Regions from separate parts of the Serratia sp. C2(1) genome, predicted to be linked through region 3. Evidence: predicted binding sites of a transcription regulator. Region 3 holds the regulator's gene; each other region holds the start of a gene.
The links. The regulator LexA, encoded in region 3, represses DNA repair genes until DNA is damaged. The targets are predictions, from matches to a motif close to TNCTGTATGTACATACAGNA.
Positions count from the first base shown of each region.

Region 1 (3,130 bases), on a different contig from region 3:
TTCGAACTCTTCAAAACGCATCGGGCGGTTATCCAGCGCCGACGGCAGGCGGAAACCGTATTCCACCAGCGTTTCCTTGCGCGAGCGGTCACCTTTGTACATGCCGCCGATTTGCGGAATGGTGACGTGGGATTCATCGACCACCAGCAGGCCATCCGCCGGCAGATAGTCAAACAGCGTCGGCGGCGGCTCACCCTCGCGGCGGCCGGACAAATAGCGCGAATAGTTTTCAATGCCGGAGCAGTAGCCCAGCTCGTTCATCATCTCCAGATCAAACTGGGTACGCTGCGTCAGACGCTGTTCTTCCAACAGCTTGTTGTTGGCCAGCAACACCTTGCGCCGCTCGGCCAGATCCACCTTGATCTCTTCCATCGCCTGCAGGATCCGCTCGCGCGGCGTCACGTAGTGCGACTTCGGGTAAATGGTGAAGCGCTGTACCACCTGCTCGATCTGGCCGGTCAACGGATCGAACAGCGAAAGCCGTTCGACTTCTTCATCAAACAGCTCGATGCGCAGCGCCAACTCGTCCGACTCTGCCGGGAAGATGTCGATCACCTCGCCGCGCACGCGGAAGGTGGCGCGCTGGAAAGCCTGATCGTTGCGGGAATATTGCAGCTCCGTCAAACGCCGCAGGATCGACCGTTGATCGATGATCATGCCCTTGGTCAGGTGCAGCATCATCTTCAGATACAGCTCCGGATCGCCCAGGCCGTAAATTGCCGACACGGATGCCACCACCACCACGTCGCGGCGTTCCAGCAGCGCTTTGGTGGCTGAAAGGCGCATTTGTTCGATGTGCTCGTTCACCGCGGAGTCTTTTTCGATAAAGGTGTCGGAGCTGGGGACGTAGGCTTCCGGCTGGTAGTAGTCGTAGTACGAGACAAAATACTCAACCGCATTCTCGGGGAAGAACTCTTTCATCTCGCCATACAGCTGCGCCGCCAGCGTCTTGTTTGGCGCCAGCACCATGGTCGGCCGGTTGAGATCGGCGATGACGTTGGCGACGGTAAATGTCTTGCCCGAACCGGTAACGCCCAGCAGCGTTTGATGCGCCAGGCCGTCTTCCAGGCCCTCTTCCAGCTTGCGAATGGCTTCCGGCTGATCGCCGGCCGGTTTGAAATCGGAATGCAGTTTGAAAATTTTACTCATTGACTCGGCTACCCTGTGGAGATGCGCGCGCTCAGGCGGCCATGGAGCGGATGCTCGACGAATGGCCCCTAATTATGGAAAGCCCCGGCGATTTTCGCCAGTGCCTATGATACTGGATATAAAACCAGCTTCAAGCGATTCATTGCTCAAGATGACGCATCCCGCTATTGACCCCGGCACCGACGCGCAGCGGCAAAGCGCCGCCTCATGCGCGTCGGCGGGGCGCGGATGCACCGACAGGGTTACAGCCGCGTGACATTTTTATTGTCAATAACTGATTTATCCCCAGAATCCGTCAAAAATTAACTTATTGATAGCACTGCGGTGAAAAATCATACATAGCCACCGCATCAATACATTGGCGTCTTGATTTTAGTTAATTTATTGATATAAAACACAATTAATAAAAAGATGAGAATGCGGTCAACGGGAACAGAACCCGCGCCCGCTCTCGCTTTAAACCGCTTTTCTAAATCTAATGCACAAGGTTATCCACAGGAATAGTGGATAACTCCCACCGCCCCGCCCGTGACGGGAGTTGCAGAAAGAACGCTTTTTGGCGTTTCACCTCGCCGAAACGGCTTTTTTAGTTATTTTTTCACAAAAATATCGCATTGTTTATGCCGATTAATGCTAAAAAGCCCCATTGCCAAAAACACATTTATCCCATTATTGCACTCATGTGCTGCATCTTGCCGCAACCGGTAAAATAGTTTGCACCATCACTTTTCCTCACGGCACTGCAACAGTGCAAAAATCGTCCGCGTTAACTTTTCACCTCATTTTCATCCAGGCCGTCGGGCCAGCCCACTCCTGCCAAAGGGTTAACATAGCAATAACATTCCCTTTTTTTTTCGGATTGAAAAAGTTGGCCTGAGAGTTGCAATATCGTCTAGCGGCAAAAGTGCGACCGGATGAAATATCCGTGCCGGCACGGCAGGATTACCTGCTCTTGGCTGGGTGTCGGTATGGGGCTAAATAACTGGCAATACCGCGATAAAGGCGAGAGAGCGCTGGTAAACCGCCATTAACGGCCATTTTTACCTGGAAATCCTTTGTTTTTTCTGAACCTGAACTACCTCGTTAAAGGTAGCAATGCAGCATTTTGTTCTGGACATTAAGACACTCGGGAAAGAAACCGCCAAGGCGGATCAAGCAGTCAGGAGTGGATAACGCAGGGAAGCAGACGTTTGATTGCCGTTCCTGCGCAGATACCGCCCGGTGAAATCGGTGTGGTTTTTAACAGGAACGCGTTACGCCTGCGCCTATCAGGGCGCATATCCACGAGTGGAATACAGGTCTTTGAGGAGAGTGCCGGATGTTGAGTTTAAGGTCAGTGAACCAGTTCTACGGGCAAAATCATACCCTGTGGGATATTAATCTGGAGTTGCCGCGCGGCCAGTGCACGGTGCTTATCGGTCGTAACGGCGTGGGCAAAACGACGTTGGTCAACTGCATTATGGGGCATTTGCCGGTCGTCAGCGGCAGTATGACCTGGCAGTTGGCGGACGAACCCCCGCAAAATCTGCTGCAGCAGCCGATGGAAAACCGGGCGGCGCTGGGCATCAGCTACGTGCCGCAAGGACGGCAAATCTTCTCGCAGCTCAGCGTGGAAGAGAACCTGCAGGTGGCGCTGATGGCCGGCCGGGACAAAACCCGGCGCATTCCGCCACTCATTTACAGCCTGTTCCCCAACCTGCGGGAAATGCGCAGCCGCCGCGCCGGGGATTTGTGCGATGGCGAGCAGCAGCAACTGGCGATTGGTCGGGCTCTGGTGCTGGAGCCGGAACTGCTGATCCTCGACGAGCCTACCAGCGGAGTACAGCCTTCGATCGCCACCGATATCGGCAACGCGATCCGCAAGCTGAACCGCGAGCTGGGCATGACGATCCTGCTGGTGGAACACAAGTTACCGTTTGTACGCCGCGTGGCGGATCGTTTTTGCCTGATGGATCAGGGACGCAGCGTGGCGAACGGCACG
Region 1 covers NZ_JAZFBA010000001.1:2,785,889-2,789,018, forward strand. Annotated here, with positions in the region: gene uvrB (excinuclease ABC subunit UvrB) at 1-1,149, opposite strand, end outside; gene V2S86_RS13090 (ATP-binding cassette domain-containing protein) at 2,468-3,130, shown strand, end outside.
Region 1: a site for LexA is predicted at 1,260-1,279, ahead of uvrB (excinuclease ABC subunit UvrB). Genes of this name have one in related genera too.

Region 2 (3,130 bases), on a different contig from region 3:
GGTAAGATGCCACCACGAAGCTGCCGAGTTTGACGATATCGTGGATGTTGGAACCGGCCACCACTTTGGTCATTAACGCCAGCACGCCGTACGGGGTCAGTTTCATCACCAGACGCACCAGCTTCATCACCCAGGCTTGCAGGGTGTCGATAGCCACCAGTACGCGCTGGCCTTTCTCTTTATCGTCTTTCAACAATTGCAGCGAAGCCACGCCCAGGAAGGCAGCGAAGATCACTACGCTGATGATCGCGGTCGGGCTGGCACCGGTCAGATCGGCAAACGGATTTTTCGGCACGAACGACAATACCAGCTGCGGTACGGTCAGATCCGCCACTTTACCGACATAGTTGCTCTGGATGGCCGCCATGCGCGCGCTTTCTTGCGTGCCTTGCACCAGGCCTTCCGCGGTCAGGCCAAACAGGTTGGTTACCAGCACACCCACCAACGCGGCGATCAGCGTGGTAAACAGCAGAGTACCGATAGTCAGGAAACTGATTTTGCCCAGTGAGGAGGCGTTATGCAGCTTGGCTACCGCGCTCAGGATTGAGGCGAATACCAGCGGCATCACGATCATTTGCAGCAGTTGCACATAGCCGTTACCGACAATGTTGAACCAGCTGATGGATTCTTTCAGTACCGGGTTGTCCGAGCCATACACCAGTTGCAGGCCCAGGCCGAATACGACGCCCATCACCAGGCCGACCAGTACTTTTTTCGCCAGGCTCCATTGCTTATGGCGGGTTTGCGCCAACAGCAAAAGGAGGGCGACAAAAACCACCACGTTAATTACCAGCGGAAAATTCATCCCCAATGTCTCCAATCATTTTTCTTATATAAAAACGGCTACGCACCAAGGTGTAGCGATACCAAATATCGTAACAGTTTGCGCAACGGCTCACTTATATCCAAATGGAATTTGATATAACGTAGGATATGAATTTGTTTGATTAATATACTTTATGAATATTTAGTGGCCGATCTTTGTGATCACAGTCTGATATTTTTGATTTGTTCAAAGTAGGACTGCACTGGAATGGTGCAACCCCCTTGCCAATAGATGGCGAAAGCCACTAGGCACAGGCACAGGGCGCGCTCCAACTGATTGCCTTTCTGAGAATTTAGCACCGGCAGGCGAAAACGCCAGCGACAGGGCCACAGCAGCGGCACGCCGGCAGGGGTGAGCATATCGGCCAACAGGTGGCTGAAATAGCCGATAATCATGGCATGCAGCACGTCGGGCGGAATGGGCCAACTGCGCGGCACGTCTAACTGGAACAATGCCATACCGCCGATGATCGCCAGCAGGCTGTGGGTGAAACCTCGATGCCCAAAGGCACGGGAAATGGGAATGGCGATCCAGCGCAGGCGTTGACCCAGGACCGATTTGGGGTGATCGATATCGGGCAGCAGTGAGGTCAGCAGCGCGGCAGGGATGATGTGCCACCAGTCGCCGGTGGCCAGCTCTGGAGTCACTTCGGCCTTCTTGGCGAAAATCGCGCAAGCGACAGAGAAAATAAGATGCCCTTCCGCGGTCATGCTGCTGTTGTTCCGGCTGGTAAACTGTTAATTTATCCAGTATATGGGAAAATTAACAGTAGCGGAAGCGGTTACCCTGTAACTAATTGTTTATTTTCCCCGGTTTTACAACGAGTTGTTACGTAACACGATGATGAATTGCGCGTTGTGAAAACCGTGGAGGCAAAAAAGGCTCTGTATGCAGAGCCCGGTACGGATAAACTTCACGTCAGCGTGCCAGCCAACCGCCGTCGACCGCGAGGGTATAGCCGTTAACGTAATCCGAAGCGCCCGAGGCCAGAAACACCACCGGCCCCATCATATCTTCCGGCAGACCCCAGCGCCCGGCCGGAATGCGCTCCAGAATTTCCAGATTGCGCTCCTCATCGGCACGCAACCGCTCGGTATTATTGGTGGCCATGTAGCCGGGGGCAATGGCGTTGACGTTAATGCCATGCTTCGCCCATTCGTTGGCCAACAGCCGCGTCACCCCCATCACTGCACTTTTTGACGCGGTATAGGATGGCACGCGAATGCCCCCCTGATAGGAAAGCATTGAGGCAATATTGATGATCTTGCCACCGCCGCCTTGCCGGATAAACTGCCTTGCCGCTGCCTGTGCCATGAAAAACAGGGTTTTTATATTCAGGTTCATCACATCGTCCCAGTCTTTTTCACTGAAATCGATGGCGTCGTCGCGCCTGATGATGCCGGCGTTATTCACCAGAATGTCGATGTGACCGAATTCGGCGACGGCGTTTTCCAGCAGGGGCGAGATCACGTCGATGGTGCTCAGGTCAGCGTGCAGATCGAGAAAACGCCGACCGAGTGCCCTGACCTTGTCCTGAGTCTGCTGCGGGCGGCTGCGGTTGACGCCGATGATATCGCAGCCCGCCTGTGCCAGACCCACCGCCATGCCTTGGCCCAATCCGGTGTCGCAACCGGTCACCAGCGCCACCTTACCGGTTAAATCAAAAGAATCAGCAACCATAATCATACTCTCTCACCGCGCGGCCGGGTGCCGCGCAGCCATTACGGGGAAAGGGGATCAGCGCAGTTCGCTGACGGCGACGTGGTCCATATCGCCAAAGATCTGGTTCTCGCCAATCATGCCCCAGATAAAGGTATAGCGCTGGGTGCCTACGCCGGCGTGAACCGACCAACTTGGGGAGATCACGGCCTGCTCGTTATGCACCAACAGATGACGGGTTTCCTGCGGGTGACCCATCATGTGAAATACCGCCGTTTCGTCGTTCATATCGAAATAGAAATAGACTTCCATGCGTCGCTCGTGAGTGTGGCAGGGCATGGTATTCCACAGATTGCCTGGCGCCAGTTTGGTCAGGCCCATGGTGAGCTGACAGGTCGGCAGCACGTCCGGCACGATGAATTTATTGATGGTGCGGCGGTTGCTGGTGGCGTCGTCGCCCAGCGTCTGAGGGGCGGCTTCTGCCAGCGTGATTTTCCGATTCGGGTAGCGGGTATGCGCCGGGGCGCTGTTGTAGTAGAACTTGGCCGGTTTGGCCGGGTCGAGGCTGCTGAAGCCGACGTTCTGAGCGCCCTGGCCGACATACAGGGCTTCTTCATGGCCAATTTCATAGGTTTCGCCGTCGAC
Region 2 covers NZ_JAZFBA010000001.1:1,952,567-1,955,696, reverse strand. Annotated here, with positions in the region: gene V2S86_RS09095 (L-cystine transporter) at 1-805, opposite strand, end outside; gene V2S86_RS09090 (metal-dependent hydrolase) at 988-1,536, opposite strand; gene kduD (2-dehydro-3-deoxy-D-gluconate 5-dehydrogenase KduD) at 1,745-2,506, opposite strand; gene kduI (5-dehydro-4-deoxy-D-glucuronate isomerase) at 2,564-3,130, opposite strand, start outside.
Region 2: a site for LexA is predicted at 1,559-1,578, ahead of V2S86_RS09090 (metal-dependent hydrolase). Genes of this name have one in related genera too.

Region 3 (3,130 bases):
CCAACAGGCGCCGCAGATTACCGCGCCAGGCCCGGCGCAGCATCGGTGCGGCAATGCCGCGTATGCGCATCACCCGCCAGGTAAGCCACAGCCCCAGCAACAACGTGGCGTATTCAGAGATGGCGGTGGCTATCGCCGCCCCCTGCACGTTCCAGCCCAACCCCATCACCAGCCAGATATCCAGTACGATATTCAACAGATTACCGACAATCAGCAAGATCACCGGCGCACGCACGTATTGCACCCCAAGCAGCCAGCCCAGAATCACCATATTGGCCAGCGCTGCCGGCGCGCTTAGCCAGCGGATCTCGAGGAAAAGCCGCGCCTGTTCCAGTACTGCGCCATCACCGCCCACAATCTGTAGAGCTGCATCGATCAGCGGATGGCGCAGCAATACGATGGCCAACCCGGCCAATACCGCCATCAGTAGCGGCTGCATAAAAGCGCGTGCCAGTGCCGACGGATCCTGCGCACCGAGCGCCTGCGCCGCCAGGCCGGTAGTGCTCATGCGCAGGAACAGCAGTAGCATAAACAGGAAGCTGGTAGCCATGGCACCAATAGCTACGCCGCCCAGATAGGTGGAGCTTTCCAGGTGGCCAATCACCGCAGTATCCACCAACCCAAGCAGCGGGACGGTAATATTGGAAAAGATCATGGGCAACGCAAGGCGCCATAGGGCTTTATCAGTATCGCTGGTGAAGGCAGAAAGCAGGCGCATAGTGAAATGTTCCCGTGGATACCCTTCATCTTTCAAGGTGCAGATGTGTTGGCTACGCGCGCTCACCCCAGCCACTTACTTGAGTAAGCTCCTGCGGATTCTCTCGCTGGCCGCCTTCCTGCGCCTTGAAATCTATTGGGTATTACATTGAATTAGAAATGACATCGCCCCAGAACTGGGGCGATTTAAATCAGGAGACGACGTTCTGGCGGGTGGGTTAAATCCAGTCGCCATTGCGGATCACGCCGACTGCCAGGCCTTCAATGGTGAAATTCTGCTGACGCAGATCGACCACGATAGGCTGGAATTCGCTGTTTTCCGGCAGCAGCTCGACCACATTGCCGTTTTTTTTCAGGCGCTTGACCGTGACTTCGTCTTCAATACGCGCCACGACCACCTGGCCGTTACGCACGTCCTGGGTTTTATGCACCGCCAGCAGATCACCATCGAGAATGCCGATATCACGCATCGACATGCCATTGACCCGCAGCAGGAAATCCGCGCTCGGTTTGAACAGGGAAGGATCCACCTTATAGTGCCCTTCGATATGCTGCTGCGCCAGCAGCGGTTCACCGGCGGCCACGCGGCCAATCAGCGGTAAACCTTCTTCATCTTCCATCAGCAGGCGAATGCCGCGCGAAGCGCCGGAGACGATCTCGATCACGCCCTTGCGCGCCAGCGCTTTCAGGTGTTCTTCTGCAGCATTTGGCGAACGGAACCCCAGACGCATGGCGATCTCGGCGCGCGTTGGCGGCATGCCAGTTGACGAAATATGATCGCGAATCAGATCATAGACTTCTTGTTGTCTGGTAGTTAGTGCTTTCATTCCGCCCCCTGTTTGTTTATACAGTCTTGCTGTGAGTATATACAGGTAAGCGCGCCTTGGGAACCGAAGAATGAATAAAAATCAGGGATTAGCGCCCCCGCCGCAACCGGGCATTCCACTCAGGCAAAGTGCTGCCACAGTACAGAACCCCAGACAAACAGCGCCAGGACGATCGTCAGCGTTACCGCCGCCGACCCCATATCTTTCGCGCGGCCGGAAAGCTCGTGGTGTTCCGTGCCCACCCTATCGACAATGGCTTCAATCGCGCTGTTCAGCATCTCGACGACCACCACCAACAGCACCGAGCCGATCAGCAAAATGCGCGCTATCGCACCCACATCCAGCCAGATCGCCAGTATGATAGCCAGCACGGTCGCCACCAGTTCCTGGCGAAATGCGGCTTCGTGCTGCCAGGCAGCAGAAAACCCTTTATAGGAATAGCCGGCGGCTTTAATAATACGGGTCAGTCCGGTTGCTTGGTTTGCCATGTTTTTTAGTGCCTTTCACAGAGGTAAGTCATAATTATAGAGCTTGGGTCAGGAAACTCTCCCGGCTCCCGGTTTTCCAACACCACAGATCTGCTACCCGGTTTCTGGTATGCTTGCGGCGCATTGCTAACAAGAGGCTTCACGTTGTTATGTCAGGTTGGCGTAAAATTTATTATAAATTATTGAATTTACCACTCAAATTGTTGGTAAGAAGTAAGGTTATCCCTTCAGATCCGGTCACGGAGTTAGGGTTGGATCCCTCACGGCCGATTCTGTATGTTTTACCTTATAATTCCAAGGCGGATTTACTGACGCTGCGCACCCAGTGCCTGGCGCAGGATTTGCCCGATCCCCTCAATCCGTTGGAGATAGACGGCACCGTACTGCCAAGCCACGTGTTTATTCACGACGGCCCGCGCGTGTTCCGCTACTACACGCCGAAAGAAGAGTCGGTCAAACTGTTTCACGACTATCTGGATCTGCACCGCAGCAATCCGGATCTCGATATTCAGATGCTGCCGGTTTCGGTGATGTTTGGCCGTTCCCCTGGCCGCGAAGGTCACGGCACGCCGCATCTGCGCCTGCTGAACGGCGTCCAGAAATTCTTCGCCGTGCTGTGGCTGGGCCGCGACAGCTTCGTGCGTTTCTCCAACACCGTTTCGCTGCGCCGAATGGCGACCGAACACGGCACGGACAAAACTATCGCGCAGAAACTGGCACGCGTGGCGCGCATGCATTTCTCGCGTCAACGTCTGGCCGCCGTCGGCCCAAGCCTGCCGGCCCGTCAGGATCTGTTCAATAAGCTGCTGGCCTCCAAAGCGATCGAAAAAGCGGTCGAAGACGAAGCGCGCAGCAAGAAAATTTCCCATGAAAAGGCCCAGCAGAACGCCATTGCGCTGATGGAAGAGATCGCCGCCGATTTCTCGTACGAAACGGTGCGTCTTTCCGATCGGGTGCTGAGCTGGACCTGGAACCGGCTGTATCAGGGCATCAACGTCACCAATGCCGAGCGCGTGCGCCAGCTGGCGCAGGACGGCCACGAGATCGTGTATGTGCCGTGCCACCGCAGCCATATGGACTACCTGCTGCTGTCCTACG
Region 3 covers NZ_JAZFBA010000003.1:323,576-326,705, forward strand. Annotated here, with positions in the region: gene dinF (MATE family efflux transporter DinF) at 1-718, opposite strand, end outside; gene lexA (transcriptional repressor LexA) at 936-1,544, opposite strand; gene V2S86_RS19575 (diacylglycerol kinase) at 1,664-2,032, opposite strand; gene plsB (glycerol-3-phosphate 1-O-acyltransferase PlsB) at 2,182-3,130, shown strand, end outside.

Region 4 (3,130 bases), on a different contig from region 3:
ATATCTCCGCATTGGGTGCACACCGTGAACGCATGAACAATCCCGCCACGCTGGCGTTGCTGAATGATGCCGTATGCTATGTCGATGGCGCCTTGCATCAGGAAGAGCAAGGCGGCCTCTACATCGCTCAGGCGTTAGAAAACCTGACTGAGCGTATCCAACTCGGGGCTCCAGAACCAGAAAGCAAAGAGCAACTGGTATTGCAGCAGATCGGCCTGGTCATTGAACTGCTGCCGGAACTCATGACGCTAAAAACGCAGATAGCTAAATCGGCATAATCACGCGAGATCTTTCATCACCCCCCTGATTCCTGGAGTGTGCCCATGGCTAAGCAGAGCCATGGTATGTTCAAACCACTGGGTTAGCTCACTGCGCAGGGCCAGGGGCAAAGCGGCATAGTGATAACCGGCAATCGCCCCACCTAACGAAAGCAGCACCCGCAATCCTAAATTGCGTTGCTGTTGCAACAGCCGCAGAAAGCTGCGCTTGGCACCGTTCAAGCGCAAGTCATAAACATTGCGAATGCCGGCGCGCCATAGTAAACGCTCCATGTTAATGTCGATGTTCGGCAACGTTTTCAGCCGCCCATGAGTACCCGTTTTGACCTGAAGCTCTTGGCAGGCCTCCAGGATAGCCTGCCTCGCCAACCCGATAAGCTCATCCCTTTCCCGCCACAAATATTCATCGACCCAATAATAACGCAGGGTTATCGGTACGCCCCGCTTGGAGTAAACCATATTGACCATTCCGCGGGCGCGAAAAGCGGGCTCCAGGCTACCCGTCGCACGAAGATACAGCTCGCCTTCCGCTACCACCCCAAACATAACGCCATCAGCCAGCAGCCCATAACCGCCAAACTGCGAACGCGTTGTAATGCTCCCTAATGCGCAGAAACACGCTTTGGCCTGTTTGACCCTTTCTATTGATATCCCTTTCATAGAACTTCTCCTTGTGTAGGTTCTAATTGTATTATTTCTCACATCAATGAAATAAAAGTAACGTGAACAAGTAATTAGAAAAATACGCACTATCCGCAGTCCTGCCAATCATAAATACAGTACGTATAAAAAATAATCGCAATTATGCGAGGTACTACGAAAATTTGGGTTGATCTTACTTATCGTTAGCTATACTGTATAAACATACAGTGACACTACGGGCGGGATACTTTATGCGTACTCAATCACTCTACAAACCCCATTTCAGCCACACCTCTTTTGCGGTGAACAATGCTGCGAAAAACACGGATGCCGGTAAAGAAAATGGCCTTATCAGTGAACTTGTTTACAACGAGCATCAACCCGCGGTGGCGCAACTATTGCTGCCCCTGTTGCAACAGTTAGGCAGACAATCGCGCTGGTTATTATGGCTAACGCCGCAACAAAAACTGAGTAGATTGTGGCTTCAGCAGTCCGGTTTGCCTGTCAATAAAGTGGTGCAACTGAGCCAAATTACTCCGCTTGCCACTGTTGAAGCGATGGAAAAAGCGCTTCTGACGGGTAATTACAGTGTCGTGCTCGGATGGTTGCCCGATCTTACGGAAGAAGATCGGCTAAAATTAAGACGTGCGGCAGAATTGGGTAACGCTTATGGGTTCATTATGCGTCCACAACGTGACATAAACCCGACTCAGGGACAGTGTTCCACGCTAAAAATTCACTCTTCTTTGTATCATTAAGTAAATTTAGGATTTTTCCCATCATTTTTATCTCTCTGGGAGGGAACCTTTGGTGGATCAGGTGCAAAGCGAGTCCTGCTGCGGTTCCGCACGAAAAAATACAGACTGAATTGCCCCATTTTTTACCGGTTAGTGTTAGTAAATATGTACGATTCTGCGTTTTTTTTTAGAGCTTTATCACATCACACTTGTAACTTTCGCGCCACGTTGTAGACTTTACATCGCCAAGGTTGCTCTATAACGCCAGAAAAACTGGCCGAGTAACAAACGAGGGCTCAAACCTTGGCGAAGGAATTTAACCAAGGGCTTAAAACAGCTTTAAAGCTCATTGCCTATTTGGATGATAACGAGGCGCAAAATGAAAAAGACAGCTATCGCATTAGCAGTGGCACTGGCTGGTTTCGCTACCGTAGCGCAAGCCGCCCCAAAAGATAACACCTGGTACACCGGTGCTAAACTGGGCTGGTCCCAGTACCATGACACTGGTTTCTACGGCAACGGTTACCAGAATGGTATCGGCAATGGTCCGAACCATAAAGATCAACTGGGTGCTGGCGCGTTCCTGGGTTACCAGGCGAACCAATACCTGGGCTTCGAGCTGGGCTATGACTGGCTTGGCCGTATGCCTTACAAAGGCAGCGTGAACAACGGTGCTTTCAAAGCACAAGGCGTTCAACTGGCAGCTAAACTGAGCTACCCAATTGCTGACGATCTGGACATCTACACTCGTCTGGGTGGTATGGTATGGCGTGCAGACTCCAAAGCTAACTACGGCAATGGCACTCGTCTGAGCGACCACGACACCGGCGTTTCTCCGCTGGCTGCAGTGGGTGTTGAATACGCACTGACCAAAAACTGGGCTACTCGCCTGGACTACCAGTTCGTTAGCAACATCGGTGATGCAGGTACTGTCGGCGCACGTCCAGACAACACCATGCTGAGCCTGGGTGTTTCTTACCGTTTCGGTCAGGATGATGTTGTTGCTCCAGCACCAGCACCAGCTCCGGCTCCAGTTGTTGAAACCAAGCGTTTCACTCTGAAGTCTGACGTGCTGTTCAACTTCAACAAATCTACTCTGAAAGCAGAAGGCCAACAGGCTCTGGACCAGCTGTACACTCAGCTGAGCTCCATGGATCCTAAAGACGGTTCTGTTGTAGTTCTGGGTTACACCGACGCAGTTGGTTCTGACCAGTACAACCAGAAACTGTCTGAAAAACGCGCACAAAGCGTTGTTGACTACCTGGTTTCTAAAGGCATCCCGTCAGACAAAATCTCTGCACGTGGTATGGGCGAAGCTGATTCCGTCACTGGCAACACCTGTGGCTACAAAGCTGGCCGTGCTACTAAAGCTCAGATCGCTTGCCTGGCACCAGATCGTCGCGTAGAGATCGAAGTTAAAGGTATCAAAGACGTTGTAACTCAGCCACAGGCTTAAGTTACCACTGCTTAGTA
Region 4 covers NZ_JAZFBA010000001.1:2,313,269-2,316,398, forward strand. Annotated here, with positions in the region: gene yccS (YccS family putative transporter) at 1-278, shown strand, start outside; gene V2S86_RS10900 (TfoX/Sxy family DNA transformation protein) at 279-938, opposite strand; gene sulA (SOS-induced cell division inhibitor SulA) at 1,172-1,678, shown strand; gene ompA (porin OmpA) at 2,037-3,113, shown strand.
Region 4: a site for LexA is predicted at 1,131-1,150, ahead of sulA (SOS-induced cell division inhibitor SulA). Genes of this name have one in related genera too.